DNA from 4 places in the Pseudoalteromonas sp. 31A1 genome. Region 1 is predicted to be linked to each of the others. Evidence: predicted binding sites of a transcription regulator. Region 1 holds the regulator's gene; each other region holds the start of a gene.
The links. Region 1 encodes sigma-54, which starts transcription at its own class of promoters, with help from an activator protein. Its sites were predicted from a motif close to GTTGGCACGNNNNTNGNNT; they were not measured.

Region 1 (3,266 bases):
GAGATACATGAGGCAATCACTACAGCTGCGCATGGGCCAGCAACTTACAATGACTCCACAGCTGCAACAAGCTATTCGTTTGTTGCAACTCAGTACATTGGATCTCCAGCAAGAAATACAAGAAGCTCTCGACAGCAACCCGCTATTAGAGGTTGAAGAAGCAGACTATTCAGAAGACGCTGCAGGTAAAAACGAGCAAAAAGCAGATACAGATGACATAACTGTTAGCGCATCTGCCGATGATGCTCCAAGCGAATACGAACAAGATAGTGGTGAAGCACTTGCAAAAGACACGCTAAGTGACGACATGGCTATGGATGTTAGTTGGGATGAGTACATGAGTGCCGCCCCAGCAGCATCATCGGGTCCGATGCCTGAAGACGAATCAATATACCAAGGCGCCTCTACTGAAACGCTCCATGAGTATTTAATGTGGCAGTTACAACTAACGCCATTTAGCCCTACAGACGAAGCTATTGCTATTGCTATTGTAGAAGCCGTCGATGATTCAGGTATTTTAACACTAAGCTGCGAAGAGATTTTAGAAAGCTTTAATCAAGAAAACGAAGATGATAACGAAGTCGAACTTGATGAAATTGAAGCTGTATTAAAACGCATCCAACTGTTTGATCCTGTTGGTATTGCCGCACGTAGTTTACAAGAGTGTTTGTGTATTCAGCTTAACCAGTTTGATAAAGAAACACCTTACATTAATGAAACAAAAATGATTTTAACCGAGCATATTGATTTATTAGCTGCTCGTGACTATCGTACATTAATGAAGAAAACTAAGCTCAAAGAAGAAGAGCTTAAAGAAGTAATGACATTAATACATACTCTTAGCCCTAAACCTGCAGATACTATTGTAAGAGAAGAATCTGAGTATGTTATTCCTGATGTGTCAGTTAAAAAAATTAAAGGCCGCTGGGTTGTTGAGTTAAACCCAGACAGCATGCCTAAAATTCGTGTTAATAGCCAATACGCGGCAATGTCTCGCACTGTAAAATCCAGTGGTGACAGCCAGTTTATTCGCTCGCATTTACAAGAAGCTAAATGGTTTATTAAAAGCTTAGAAAGTAGAAACGACACGCTATTAAAAGTAACAAATTGTATTGTTAAGCAACAACAAGGCTTTTTTGAACACGGTCCTGAAGCCATGAAACCAATGGTTTTAAATGATGTTGCTGAAATGGTAGAAATGCACGAATCAACAATTTCGCGCGTAACAACCCAAAAGTATATGCACACACCCCGTGGTATATTTGAGCTTAAATATTTTTTCTCAAGCCATGTAAGCACCGAAAACGGTGGTGAATGTTCATCTACAGCAATCCGTGCGCTTATCCGAAAATTAATCGCAGCAGAAAACTCAGCAAAACCATTGAGTGATAGCAAAATAGCGGATATATTGGCTGAGCAAGGAATTAAAGTAGCGAGACGTACAATCGCAAAATACCGCGAATCTCTGGCTATTCCACCGTCAAATCAGCGTAAAAGTTTGATTTAAGACGCAAAAAAAAGAGGGTAATGCTTATGCAACTAAACTTAACTGGTCGTCACGTAGAATTAACCGATTCACTAAGAGACTATATTAATACCAAATTTGCGAAGCTAGAAAGACACTCTGATCATATTAATAATGTTCATGTCATTCTCGATGTAGAAAAATTAAATCAAAAAGCAGAAGCCACCATACACGTAAGCGGTGCTGAGCTATTTGCCTCTACAGAACATCAAGATATGTATGCCGCCATTGACTCGTTGATCGACAAGCTCGATCGACAAGTAATTAAACACAAAGAGAAGCTTGCTCGACACTAATATGATGAAATTAAGCTCACTTATATGCCAGGACTGCAGCAAAGCTGCGGTCCTTTTTAATAGCAAAAAAAGAATTTTAGAGTTCATTAGCGAACTTGCTCACGACAAACTTCCGTATTTACCGCAACAAGATATTCTTAATGCTTTAATGAGCAGAGAAAAATTGGGTAGTACAGGTATAGGGCGTGGCATTGCCATTCCTCATGGAAGAATGAGCGGTGCAGAAGAGCCTTTGGCTTTAGTACTCGTTAGCGAAACTCCAATAAATTTTGATGCGATCGATAATCGCCCTGTTGATATTTTCGTCGCACTCATCGTACCAGATGGCGATAACCAGCAGCACTTAAAGACTCTAGCAACCATTGCTGATAAACTAAACAACAAAGATTTTTGTAAACAGTTACGCAGTGCAAAATCAGATACTGAGCTTTACCAAGTTATTGTCAATCAATCATAGTTTTATAAAGGGTGTTAAATGGAGTTAATTATCATAAGCGGCCGTTCTGGTTCTGGAAAGTCGGTTGCTTTACGCGTTGTAGAAGATTTAGGTTATTATTGCGTAGATAATATTCCAGTTAACTTGCTTCCTTCATTAGTTCGCAGTGTGTCTGATAGCTATGATAAAATTGCTGTTAGCATTGATGTGCGTAACATCCCTAAACAACAAGATGAATTTAACGATATTCTTGAATACTTGCCTGGCTTTGCAAAACCTACGTTATTTTATTTAGATAGCGACGATCAAACATTGATCAAACGTTTTTCTGAAACTCGTAGATTACACCCACTATCAATTGACTCGTTGCCTCTTGATTTAGCCATCAAAAAAGAAAAAGAATTACTTGATGTATTAATCACCCGCGCCGACTTTATGATAGATACAACTGATTTAAGCGTTCATCAACTTGCTGAATCTATTCGTGAAAAGATTTTAGGTAAAAAAGATAAGCAACTGATTGTCACGTTTGAATCGTTTGGTTTTAAATACGGTATACCAAAAGAAGCAGATTACGTATTTGATGCACGCTTTTTACCCAATCCACATTGGGAACCTGAATTAAAACCTTTAAATGGGTTAGATCAACCTGTTAAAGATTATTTGGCCAATCACAGCATAGTGCAAAAATTCACATGGCAAATTCAAACATTTGTACAAACGTGGTTACCGCACTTAGAGCGAAATAACCGCAGTTATTTAACCATTGCCATTGGGTGTACAGGCGGACAACACCGCTCTGTATATTTAGCGCAAACTATCGGTGAAAGTTTTGCAATGACACATCCTAATGTAAAAATTCGCCATCGCGAACAAGAAAAATAATATAGCTGAATAATCACCTGTTCAGCTTAGGTAGAGTAAGTTATGCATTGTGAAGACACTTTTTTAATAAAAAACAAATTAGGCTTACACGCCAGAGCAGCTACTGTGCTTGCGCAATTAGCAG
Region 2 (3,266 bases), on a different contig from region 1:
CGAATAACCGGCATCAATCACTGCCCACTTTTAAAAATACCAAAGAATAGCTCACGTCAACTATTTGATGGTATCAAGCTGGGTTCATTTGTTTTATAACAATCTCTGCAGCTTTAAGGCTAAATAATATTTAAGTATGCGCCGTTTGCCATGCTGAGTGAATTCTCATTACAGAGCAAGCGATTAGCTTTTTACAGGCTAAAGCTTTACGTATTGCTCCTTGGCCTGTTGTAAGTGTATTTGTAGAACAACACAAAGACGTTATTGCACTTGATGAACAACTTCGTTTAGTCGACTACATTAAAAGCATTCGTGAGCAATCTCTTAAAGATATGATCCCTGAAGACTTACTTGCGTTTAGCGGTAAGCACATAGCATCACTTGATCCAAGCACATACAACTTTGACGTTGAATGGTTTGCATCTACAAAGAGTGCGAAGAGCTTCCATCAAATGCTTGGAGATTTACCAGGTGCTTTTGACGACGCACTAGCAAATATTCCACTTGAAGGTGATATTACTCAATATGAGTATCAACAATTTGTTGCTGCTTATTCAAAAATATTCACCGACAACAACGAAAAACCAACACTTGCGCCTGCAACTCGTTTGCTTGCAATGCGTCGCCCTGATTTATTTACTCCGATTACAAATAATAATCGATTAGATGCTTTATGTGGTGCCCTAGGTGTTTCTAAACTTAAAAATAGTGATTTTGAGCGTTACTGGCAAGATATCGTAAAAGGTATTCAAGCTATGTCATGGTATAAAATGGCTAAACCTAGTAACGAGTTAGAAGAACAATTGGTTGCTATTAAAGCATTAATTCCATGTTTCTTTCACTACGCTGATGCTAAAACACCAGATAACTCTAACTACATTAAACTGCTAAGCAAGCCTAAACGTACTACAACTACAACAGGTAAAACTCAGCGTAGAGGTAAAGAGTCTGCAGAAATTTTAGTAGACAGTGCTCTTGCTGCTGACGATATTCCCGAACACATTCGCAGTAAACGTGATTCAATTGTGAGTGAAGTACAAAAAGGTCGCAGCGTAAACGAAACAATTAGCCTTATGCGCACTATATTCGGCTAAAACCTTCTAATTTAGCCGTACTTTTATGGTGCGGCTAGGTTAATTTATGCACCAGCAATGTGCGCAACATCTTCCTTCATGTTATATCCCCATCCTATTCATAAAATTCAAGCTCATGTTTTTAATAAATAAAAAATAATTTTTAATAAAAAATAATGAAGCTGGCACATACAGTGCAATTATCCCGTTAGTTAAACAATAAAAAGCCGTCAGCCTAAAGGTTCCGATTACATAATAAAAACCTTGGCGAGCAAAAATCATATAACGGGAAATGGACATGCTAAAACTAAAAAAAACCATCGCTATAAGTGCTATAGCATTAATGGGCGCAACATCTTTAACATCTACAGCTGTGCATGCTGAAGTAACTGCTAATGCAGCGGCAACATCAAACTACTTATGGCGAGGTCAAGAGCAAACTGGGGGCGATGCAGCTATTTCAGGCGGTATTGATTATGCCAATGAATCGGGCTTTTATGCAGGTACTTGGGCTTCAAATGCATCGTGGGCAGATGAAATGACCTATGAGCTTGACTTATATGCAGGCTTTGGTGGCGATATTAACGAAAGTGTTAGCTACGATGTTGGTTATATTTATTACGCTTACCCAGACGCAGCTTCTGAAGCAGACGCAGATTTCTCTGAAATTTACGGTAGCATCAGTGTTGAAGGCTTTACCTTTGGTGCTTCTGTATTAGCAACATCAGCTGCAAGTGGTGATGGTACAGACTTTGGTGATTCACTTTACCTGACAGCTGACTACGGTTTTGCTGTTGGCAGTAACGGCACTGAAATGGCACTTCACTTAGGCCATTACTCTGGTGATTTTATTGGCGATGATAATATCTTAGATTACGGTGTATCAATTTCGAAAGACGGTTTTACTTTTGGTTTGTCTGATACAGATATGGATGATTCAGATATTAAAGCTTACGTTGCTTATTCTGTAGACTTTAATTTATAAGAAAGAATGTGTTACTTGCTGCAACACGAAGGGCCTTTTGGCCCTTTTCTCGTTTTATAGCTGTTTTGCCTTAAATGGTACCTTATTACATTGTACTTCTACTGTTTTAGGGTACCAAGCTGGGCCGATTTGATTCACAACCACCTCAGCTAAACCATTAGTAAACGATTTATACGTATGAGCGCTTTGCCATTCACCTTGTGGGCAATGTGTTGTTAAATCTAACGGCTCTGATCCCTCGTACAACGCAAGTGCAAAATTATGATGCCACTGTGAGCTTTTTAGCGTTTTATTGCTTACTTTGCTTTGTGCTCCGTTATCAAAGTAAATATTTGTACATCCCGTTAAAATAATCAGTGTGCAACCGGCTGCAAGTAGCTTGATACTCATAATGTTTCCCCTATTACTTGCTCTTGGCACCACACTTTAATGGTATGGGGCGAGTATATTCCAAGCGTAATTAAACTCAGCGCTCCATCACTAAACGTTTGTTGTGACTGCATTTGAATAACCGGTGTATTCGAACATATTTGTTTTACGTCTACGCGTTGCTCGCCTACCAATCCCCAAAAGTAAAATGAGCGACTATCTTCGTAATTAGCTTGGCTCGTTATTTTTGCTGTTGCCTGTGGCTGAATGGTTACCGCAGAACAAGCACTCAGGCTTAATGCTATCGCCCCTATAATTAATGGTTTCATACTCTTTCTTATAAACTAAATACCAGTAAGGTAACTTTATAAGAGAACATAAAATATTAGCGTAAAAAGCTGTGGGGAATATGTAGAAACGCTATGAAGTTTTATACAGTTTATTACACATAAAGGCCGCATAAATGCGGCCTTTAAATTAGTCAGTTTAAGTGGTTAGTAGATAGACCTTAAAATTTAGCTAGGTTATTTTTACTGTCCTTGTCGACTAGCTTAATGTAAGGATCAACCCCCGCAAATAGTGGCTTTTCTTTTACTTTAAGCTCAATAGTATTAGTACCTGATACTATTTGGTGCTTTTGAGAGTAAATAACAAAATCTTCAGCTAGTAGGTTTTCAGGGTCATCGCTAAACAATGCAATATCAATTAGCTCATCGAGCGGCTGTTCAGTTTCTTCACCTTGGCCATCCGCACGCTGTTTAACGGCTTCTACGCTAAGTGTTACAGTATAAAATCCTTCGCTATCAACGCTATCTGTAACTGACACATCTTTCATCTCA
Region 3 (3,266 bases), on a different contig from region 1:
GCCTGCTTTAGCTTGTTACTGCCTATTAAGGCAACATCTAAATTAGAGGGATCATTATGAGTAACACTATTTTAGTTGTCGAAGATGACGCTGGGCTTCGTGAAGCCTTAATAGATACCCTTGAAATATCGGGTATTGAATGTGTTGCAGCGAGCAGTGCTGAGCAAGCAATGTTACTGCTTAAAAAAGATCAATTTTCGCTTGTTGTAAGCGACGTGCAAATGGGCGCAATGAGTGGCCTTGATTTACTACGCAGTATTAAATTAAACCACCCTGATTTACCTGTATTGATGATGACGGCTTACGCCACAATTGACGATGCGGTAGAGGCCATGCGCCTAGGTGCAATTGACTACATGGCTAAACCATTTGCACCTGAAGTGCTGTTAAATATGGTGAGTCGTTATTTGCCTGAAAAAGCAAAAGAAACCGACGGCCCCATTGTTGCCGACCCAACTAGTATTCAATTATTGGAGCTTGCAAGTAAAGTAGCACGCTCTGATGCAAGTGTAATGGTACTTGGCCCAAGTGGTTCAGGTAAGGAAGTACTCGCTCGTTATATTCATGATAAGTCGAGCCGATGTAATGAGCCATTTGTGGCGATTAACTGCGCGGCTATTCCTGAAAATATGCTCGAAGCCACTTTATTTGGTTATGAAAAAGGGGCTTTTACGGGGGCGATTCAAGCATGTCCGGGTAAGTTTGAGCAAGCACAGGGCGGGACTATTTTACTTGATGAAATTACTGAGATGGACTTAGGGCTACAAGCAAAGCTGTTACGCGTACTGCAAGAACGTGAAGTAGAGCGTTTAGGGGGTCGTAAAACAATCCAGCTCGATGTACGTATTTTGGCAACCAGTAATCGTGATTTAAAAGAAGCCGTGTCTGAAAATCAGTTTAGAGAAGATTTATATTACAGGCTTAATGTTTTTCCACTAATGTGGCGACCATTGTGCCAACGCCCTGGCGATATTATTGTATTGGCTAAGCATTTAATTGAGCGCCATATAAGTAAAAGCAAAGAGCCCATGGCATATTTAGATAAAGCTGCTGAGCAAAAGTTATTGGCTCATGCGTGGCCTGGCAATGTGCGCGAACTTGATAACGTTATACAGCGTGCACTTATATTGCGAAGTGGCGATACAATAAACGAGCATGCTATTTTTATCGAAAACTTAGTATCTAATAACTTTGTTATGGAGCCATCATTGGCACCAGCGCAAACAGTATCGCCAACAGAATTAGCTCACGCAGATAAAGGCGTTGATAAAAGCACGCTAAGCTCTGCATATTATGATGAAAAATCGCATGCCGAGGATGAGCCTAAGCAAGGTTTACTAGCGGCAGATACCGGTAGCTATAAAGATGAGCTTAAAGACAAAGAGCATCGCATTATTTTAGAAACTCTTGCGCGTTGCCAAGGCAAGCGTAAAGACGTTGCTGAAACGTTGGGCATAAGCCCACGAACTTTACGTTATAAACTAGCGCAAATGCGCGATTTAGGTATTTCACTTCCTGCATAACCTCCTATAAACCCTAAGTTTGCAGTGCAAGCTTAGGGTTGTCAAAACTCTGACTAACACAAATTAAAGTTAACCTATTGTATTTTAATGATTAATTATTTGGCATGCTTTGTGCTTTATTACTTATAAGAGTTCACTGCGTGTCAGAGATAAATTATGAAAATTCAAAACAGTGCTGTATTTCAAGAAATGCAATCAATGGCTTTAGAAGCCGGCCGTAATAATCAAATAAATAAATTGCCGACTCAAGTTCAACCTACTTCTACTTCCCAGTTTGGCGACATGCTAAGTGATGCACTAAATTCAGTGCACGGATTACAACAAGATGCCGCTCAAAAAGTAACAGCAGTTGAGATGGGTGATCGAAGTGTATCGCTTGCTGAGGCGATGATTGCTTCTCAAAAATCGTCAGTTGCTTTTGAGGCTACAGTACAGGTTCGTAATAAACTTGTTGAAGCTTATAAAGAAATCATGAACATGCCTGTTTAATTAGGTAGTGGAGAATTATTGTGGCGCAATCTAACCAATCTACAGACCTAGCACTTGCTGGTGGCGGTATTGACCAAAGTGGTGGTGATGATCAACAAGAACAAAAGTCAGGCTACTTAAGTGCTTTAAATGGTGTTGATGTATTGCGCCAAGTAACATTGGTTATAGCATTGGCTATTTGTTTAGCTATCGCGATTTTTATTATTATTTGGGCTCGTCAGCCAGATATGCGCCCGTTAGGCAAAATGCAAACTGAAGAGCTTATTCAAACGCTCGACTTTTTAGATGCGCAACAAATTGAATATCAACTAGATGGCAACGTTGTGTCGGTTGATGAAAGCGAATACCAAAATATTAAATTGTTAATGACCCGCGAAGGGTTAGAGCAAGGGCCAGCATCTGGCTCTGATATAATTATGCAAGATATGGGCTTTGGTGTAAGCCAACGCTTAGAGCGCGAACGCCTAAAACATGGCCGTGAACAGCAATTAGCACGGACCATTGAAGAGCTTAATAATATTACTCGCGCTAAAGTATTGTTAGCCATTCCTAAAGAAAACGTATTTGCCCGCAGAGAGAAAAAACCATCCGCTACAGTTGTATTAACACTCAAACGTGGACGCTCACTTGACCGTGAAGAAGTAGACTCTGTTGTTGATATGATTGCTTCGGCAGTACAGGGTTTAGAGCCTATGCGAGTTACTGTTACCGATCAAAATGGTCGATTACTAAATTCAGGTTCGCAAAGCTCATTAGCAGCACGCTCTCGTAAAGAATACGATTTAGAACGTAAGCGCGAACAAGAGTACCTTGAAAAAATAGACAGTATTTTAATACCGGTTGTTGGGCTTGCAAACTATACAGCTCAAGTTGATTTGAGTATGGACTTTAGCTCGATTGAGGAAACTCAAAAGCGTTATAACCCAGACCTACCAGCGGTTAGAAGCGAAACCACATTTGAAGAAAATAACATTGGCGGCCTAGCTGTTGGTATTCCAGGTGCGCTTACAAATCAGCCACCGTTAAACTCGAACATTCCTGAGGTTGCGGGGCAAGGTGGTGCAGGCACAGCTACATCACCAACACGCAGCCACAAAGAAGCAACGCGTAATTATGAACTCGACACTACAATTTCTCATAAGCGCCAGCAAAGTGGTGTAATACGTAGAATAAGCGTATCAGTTGCTGTTGACTACATTGCTAAAGTGGGAGAAAACGGTGAAACAACCATGACTCCACGCTCGGTAGAGGCAT
Region 4 (3,266 bases), on a different contig from region 1:
GTTAAAACTGAATTAGTTGGTTTACTCGATAAACAGTTTATTATTTTAAATTATCCCAATGCAAAGCGTTTACCTGTGGCGAGTGACTATTTACGTGATGGCGTAATGGTTGTTGTAAGAGCGCTTATTGAAGGTAGTGGTGGGCAAGTTATTGCGTTTCGCCAGCAAATTATGTCGGTAGCCTCTCATCCCGCTAAACTCGTGTTTATAAACTTTCCAAAGCAAGTGCAGTTATTTGCGCTACGCTCACAAACACGCATACCTACCTTATTACCTGCAAAGCTAAAACTAAGTGACGATAGGGTACTTGAAGGCCTTATTAAAGACATTTCACTCACTGGTGTAATGTTTGATATTAGAGGCGATCAGCAAGTTGAAAGTATTAAAGATATGCAATGCACTGTCGTACTTAATAGCAGTGATAAAGATTTTGAAGGTGAAATTTGCAGTGTTAAAGAGCATGCCGCAGGTGTGCACTGTGGAATTAAGCTACTAGCAAGCGAGGATGAAATGAAAGCCTTTATGAAAGAGCATTTTATAGACCCTTCTGCGCTTGAGCCTACCGTTGAATAAATAGGTTTTCGCTTATTTGCAACAAAAAGGCATTTTACGTCAGTATTTATAAAATGTTTTTTTCTCTTTCATAATTAAAATTATTATTTAAATAAAACAACTGATTACGTATTATTTTTTACAGCTTATTTTTTGTTATTAAAGCTTCCTCGTTAAAATTTATCTCAATTATTCTTTAAAATCCCTCCTTTTAAAACCGTACACTTAAAAATGTATCTTTTTATATAAACATAACTATATGTTTTTAATGACTTTAATGTCATCCCTTTAAAACGTGTTGCTAAAGGGCAACAATAACTATTCTAAAAACGCCTTCTTGTTGTACGTTTTATATTTAACTTATTGAAAATTAATAGCTTTTAAATGTTGGCATCTAAGTTGTAATAGTCTAAGTGTACTGAACGAAATCGTGATTCAAAGTGAAATACTTAATCGCACACACATAAATTTGAAGGATACATATTATGAAAAGCATTAATAAAACTTTAGCACTTATCGCTATTGCATCTTCTTCAGCCGCTTTTGCTGCAACAGATTTTGACACACTGGATGTAGACGGCAGTGGCACAATTAGCCAAGCAGAAGCATCAGTTGATGCAAAGCTAATGAGCATGTTTTCTGAGCTTGATACTGACCAAAATGGTGAGTTATCAAAAGAAGAATTTTCAGAAGCTTAATTAAAAAGTATTTATCCTGAGTTGCCAAAGACACCTAAGTAGGCAAGGGAGCTTACGAAAGAGGATAACAAGGAAGTGAAAAATTACGTTTTAAGTTAAACGAAGCAATTTTTTTGATAGAACATTGAAGGATTAAGTTATGAAACATTTAAATAAAGCATTAGCACTTATAGTACTAGCATTTTCTTCCGCTGCATTTGCAGCATCAGATTTTGACAGCCTTGATATCGATGGTAGCGGCACAATTAGCCCAAGCGAAGCGGCAGTCGATACAGATTTAATGGCTGAATTTATTGAGCTAGATACCGACGGTAGCGGCGAGCTTTCTAAAGAAGAATTCGCTAATTACTAATTAATCTTTTCAGATTAAACATTTTTCACAGTCAGGGATCTTTGAAAAGGACTTCCCATATTACTAGGAATATTATTATGAAAACATTAAATACAACACTTGCAGTTATCGTTTTAGCATCTTCATCAGCAGCATATGCCGCAGTAGATTTTGCCTCTTTTGATGCAGATGGTAACGGTGCTATTACAATGGAAGAAGCGAAGGTTAACCCTCAGCTTGTAAAGATTTTTGATGATTTGGATACTGATGGTAATGGTGAAATCTCTAAAGAAGAGTTTTCAAAAGTACAGTAATCAATATTTAAGCATACTCCATTAAAGCCGCCTTAATCAGCGGCTTTTTTGTGTATTAAATTAACTAATTAGAGTAACTAGTTAAAGGAATATAGCACTTACTTGGAATAGTTTTTCTACAACGGTAATGTGTTTTTTGTCGATTAAAAACATGATGACATGATCGCCCGACATAATAATTGTATCATCGTGAGCTATCAACACATCGTCATTACGTACTATTGCCCCAATGGTTGTACCTGCAGGAAGTTTTATGTCGGCAATCGCACGACCAACCACTTTAGATGTGTTTTCATCACCATGAGCAACCGCTTCAATGGCTTCTGCTGCGCCTTTACGCAGTGAATACACGTTAACAATATCACCACGGCGTACGTGCGTTAATAACGCTGATATAGTGGCTTGTTGTGGCGATATGGCAATATCTATTTCGCCGCCTTGTACCAAATCAACGTAAGCTCCACGTTGAATAAGTACCATGGTTTTTTGTGCGCCCATACGTTTTGCAAGCATGGCCGACATAATGTTTGCTTCATCGTCGTTGGTTACGGCAATAAATACATCGACTTGTTCAATATGCTCTTCTGAGAGCAGTTCTTGATCAGATGCGTCACCACAAAAAACGACCGTGTTATCGAGCATTTCTGAGAGTTGCTCGGCACGTTCTTTACTGCGTTCAATTAGTTTAACGGTGTGATTTTTTTCAAGTGAGCGGGCAAGGCCTGCTCCAATGTTACCGCCACCAGCTATCATAATTTTTTTGTACGAACGCTCAAGTTTTTGTAGCTCGTTCATTACTGCGCGTATATGTTTTGTAGCGGCAATAAAGAATACTTCGTCATCGGCTTCAATAACGGTGGTACCCAGTGGTTTTATTGCTTTACCTTGACGATAAATAGCAGCAACACGAGTCTCTACATTAGGAATATGTTCTTTAAGTGCAGATAACGCATAACCTACTAATAAACCCCCATAGTAAGCTTTTACGGCTACTAACGAGAGCATGCCATCAGCAAACTGCAATACTTGCAGAGCACCAGGGTAGTCAATTAGACGGCGAATATACTTAGTGACCAGTGCTTCGGGAGCAATGTAATGGTCGATAGGTAAATCATCGTTTTGAAATAGTTTTTCACGGTATTTTAAATATTGCTCCGAGCGAATACGGGCAATTTTAGTGGGCGTTTTAAAAATACTGTACGCCACTTGGCATGCAACCATGTTCACTTCATCTGAACTGGTTACCGCTATAATCATATCGGCATCTTCAGCGCCTGCACGGCGTAATACATCAGGATGCGCACTGTGGCCCATAACCCCTTGTAAGTCGTACTTATCTTGAAGTTCACGTAATCGGTTACCGTCTATATC

Region 2: a site for sigma-54 is predicted at 1,255-1,273, ahead of GQR52_RS16170 (TorF family putative porin). Genes of this name have one in related genera too.
Region 3: a site for sigma-54 is predicted at 1,622-1,640, ahead of fliE (flagellar hook-basal body complex protein FliE). Genes of this name have one in related genera too.
Region 4: a site for sigma-54 is predicted at 939-957, ahead of GQR52_RS17575 (EF-hand domain-containing protein). Genes of this name have one in related genera too.

Annotation. Positions count from the first base shown of each region.
Region 1 is NZ_WTKY01000003.1:333,671-336,936, forward strand. Features, by position in the region: gene GQR52_RS05410 (RNA polymerase factor sigma-54) at 8-1,507, shown strand; gene hpf (ribosome hibernation promoting factor) at 1,534-1,821, shown strand; gene ptsN (PTS IIA-like nitrogen regulatory protein PtsN) at 1,826-2,278, shown strand; gene rapZ (RNase adapter RapZ) at 2,297-3,142, shown strand; gene GQR52_RS05430 (HPr family phosphocarrier protein) at 3,185-3,266, shown strand, end outside.
Region 2 is NZ_WTKY01000019.1:70,909-74,174, reverse strand. Features, by position in the region: partial or broken gene GQR52_RS16175 (hypothetical protein) at 180-1,094, shown strand; gene GQR52_RS16170 (TorF family putative porin) at 1,372-2,058, shown strand; gene GQR52_RS16165 (hypothetical protein) at 2,113-2,448, opposite strand; gene GQR52_RS16160 (Bor family protein) at 2,445-2,756, opposite strand; gene GQR52_RS16155 (M1 family aminopeptidase) at 2,936-3,266, opposite strand, start outside.
Region 3 is NZ_WTKY01000013.1:7,927-11,192, forward strand. Features, by position in the region: gene GQR52_RS12615 (ATP-binding protein) at 1-60, shown strand, start outside; gene GQR52_RS12620 (sigma-54 dependent transcriptional regulator) at 57-1,523, shown strand; gene fliE (flagellar hook-basal body complex protein FliE) at 1,680-2,012, shown strand; gene fliF (flagellar basal-body MS-ring/collar protein FliF) at 2,033-3,266, shown strand, end outside.
Region 4 is NZ_WTKY01000023.1:44,739-48,004, forward strand. Features, by position in the region: gene GQR52_RS17570 (flagellar brake protein) at 1-573, shown strand, start outside; gene GQR52_RS17575 (EF-hand domain-containing protein) at 1,038-1,250, shown strand; gene GQR52_RS17580 (calmodulin) at 1,390-1,602, shown strand; gene GQR52_RS17585 (EF-hand domain-containing protein) at 1,680-1,895, shown strand; gene trkA (Trk system potassium transporter TrkA) at 1,977-3,266, opposite strand, start outside.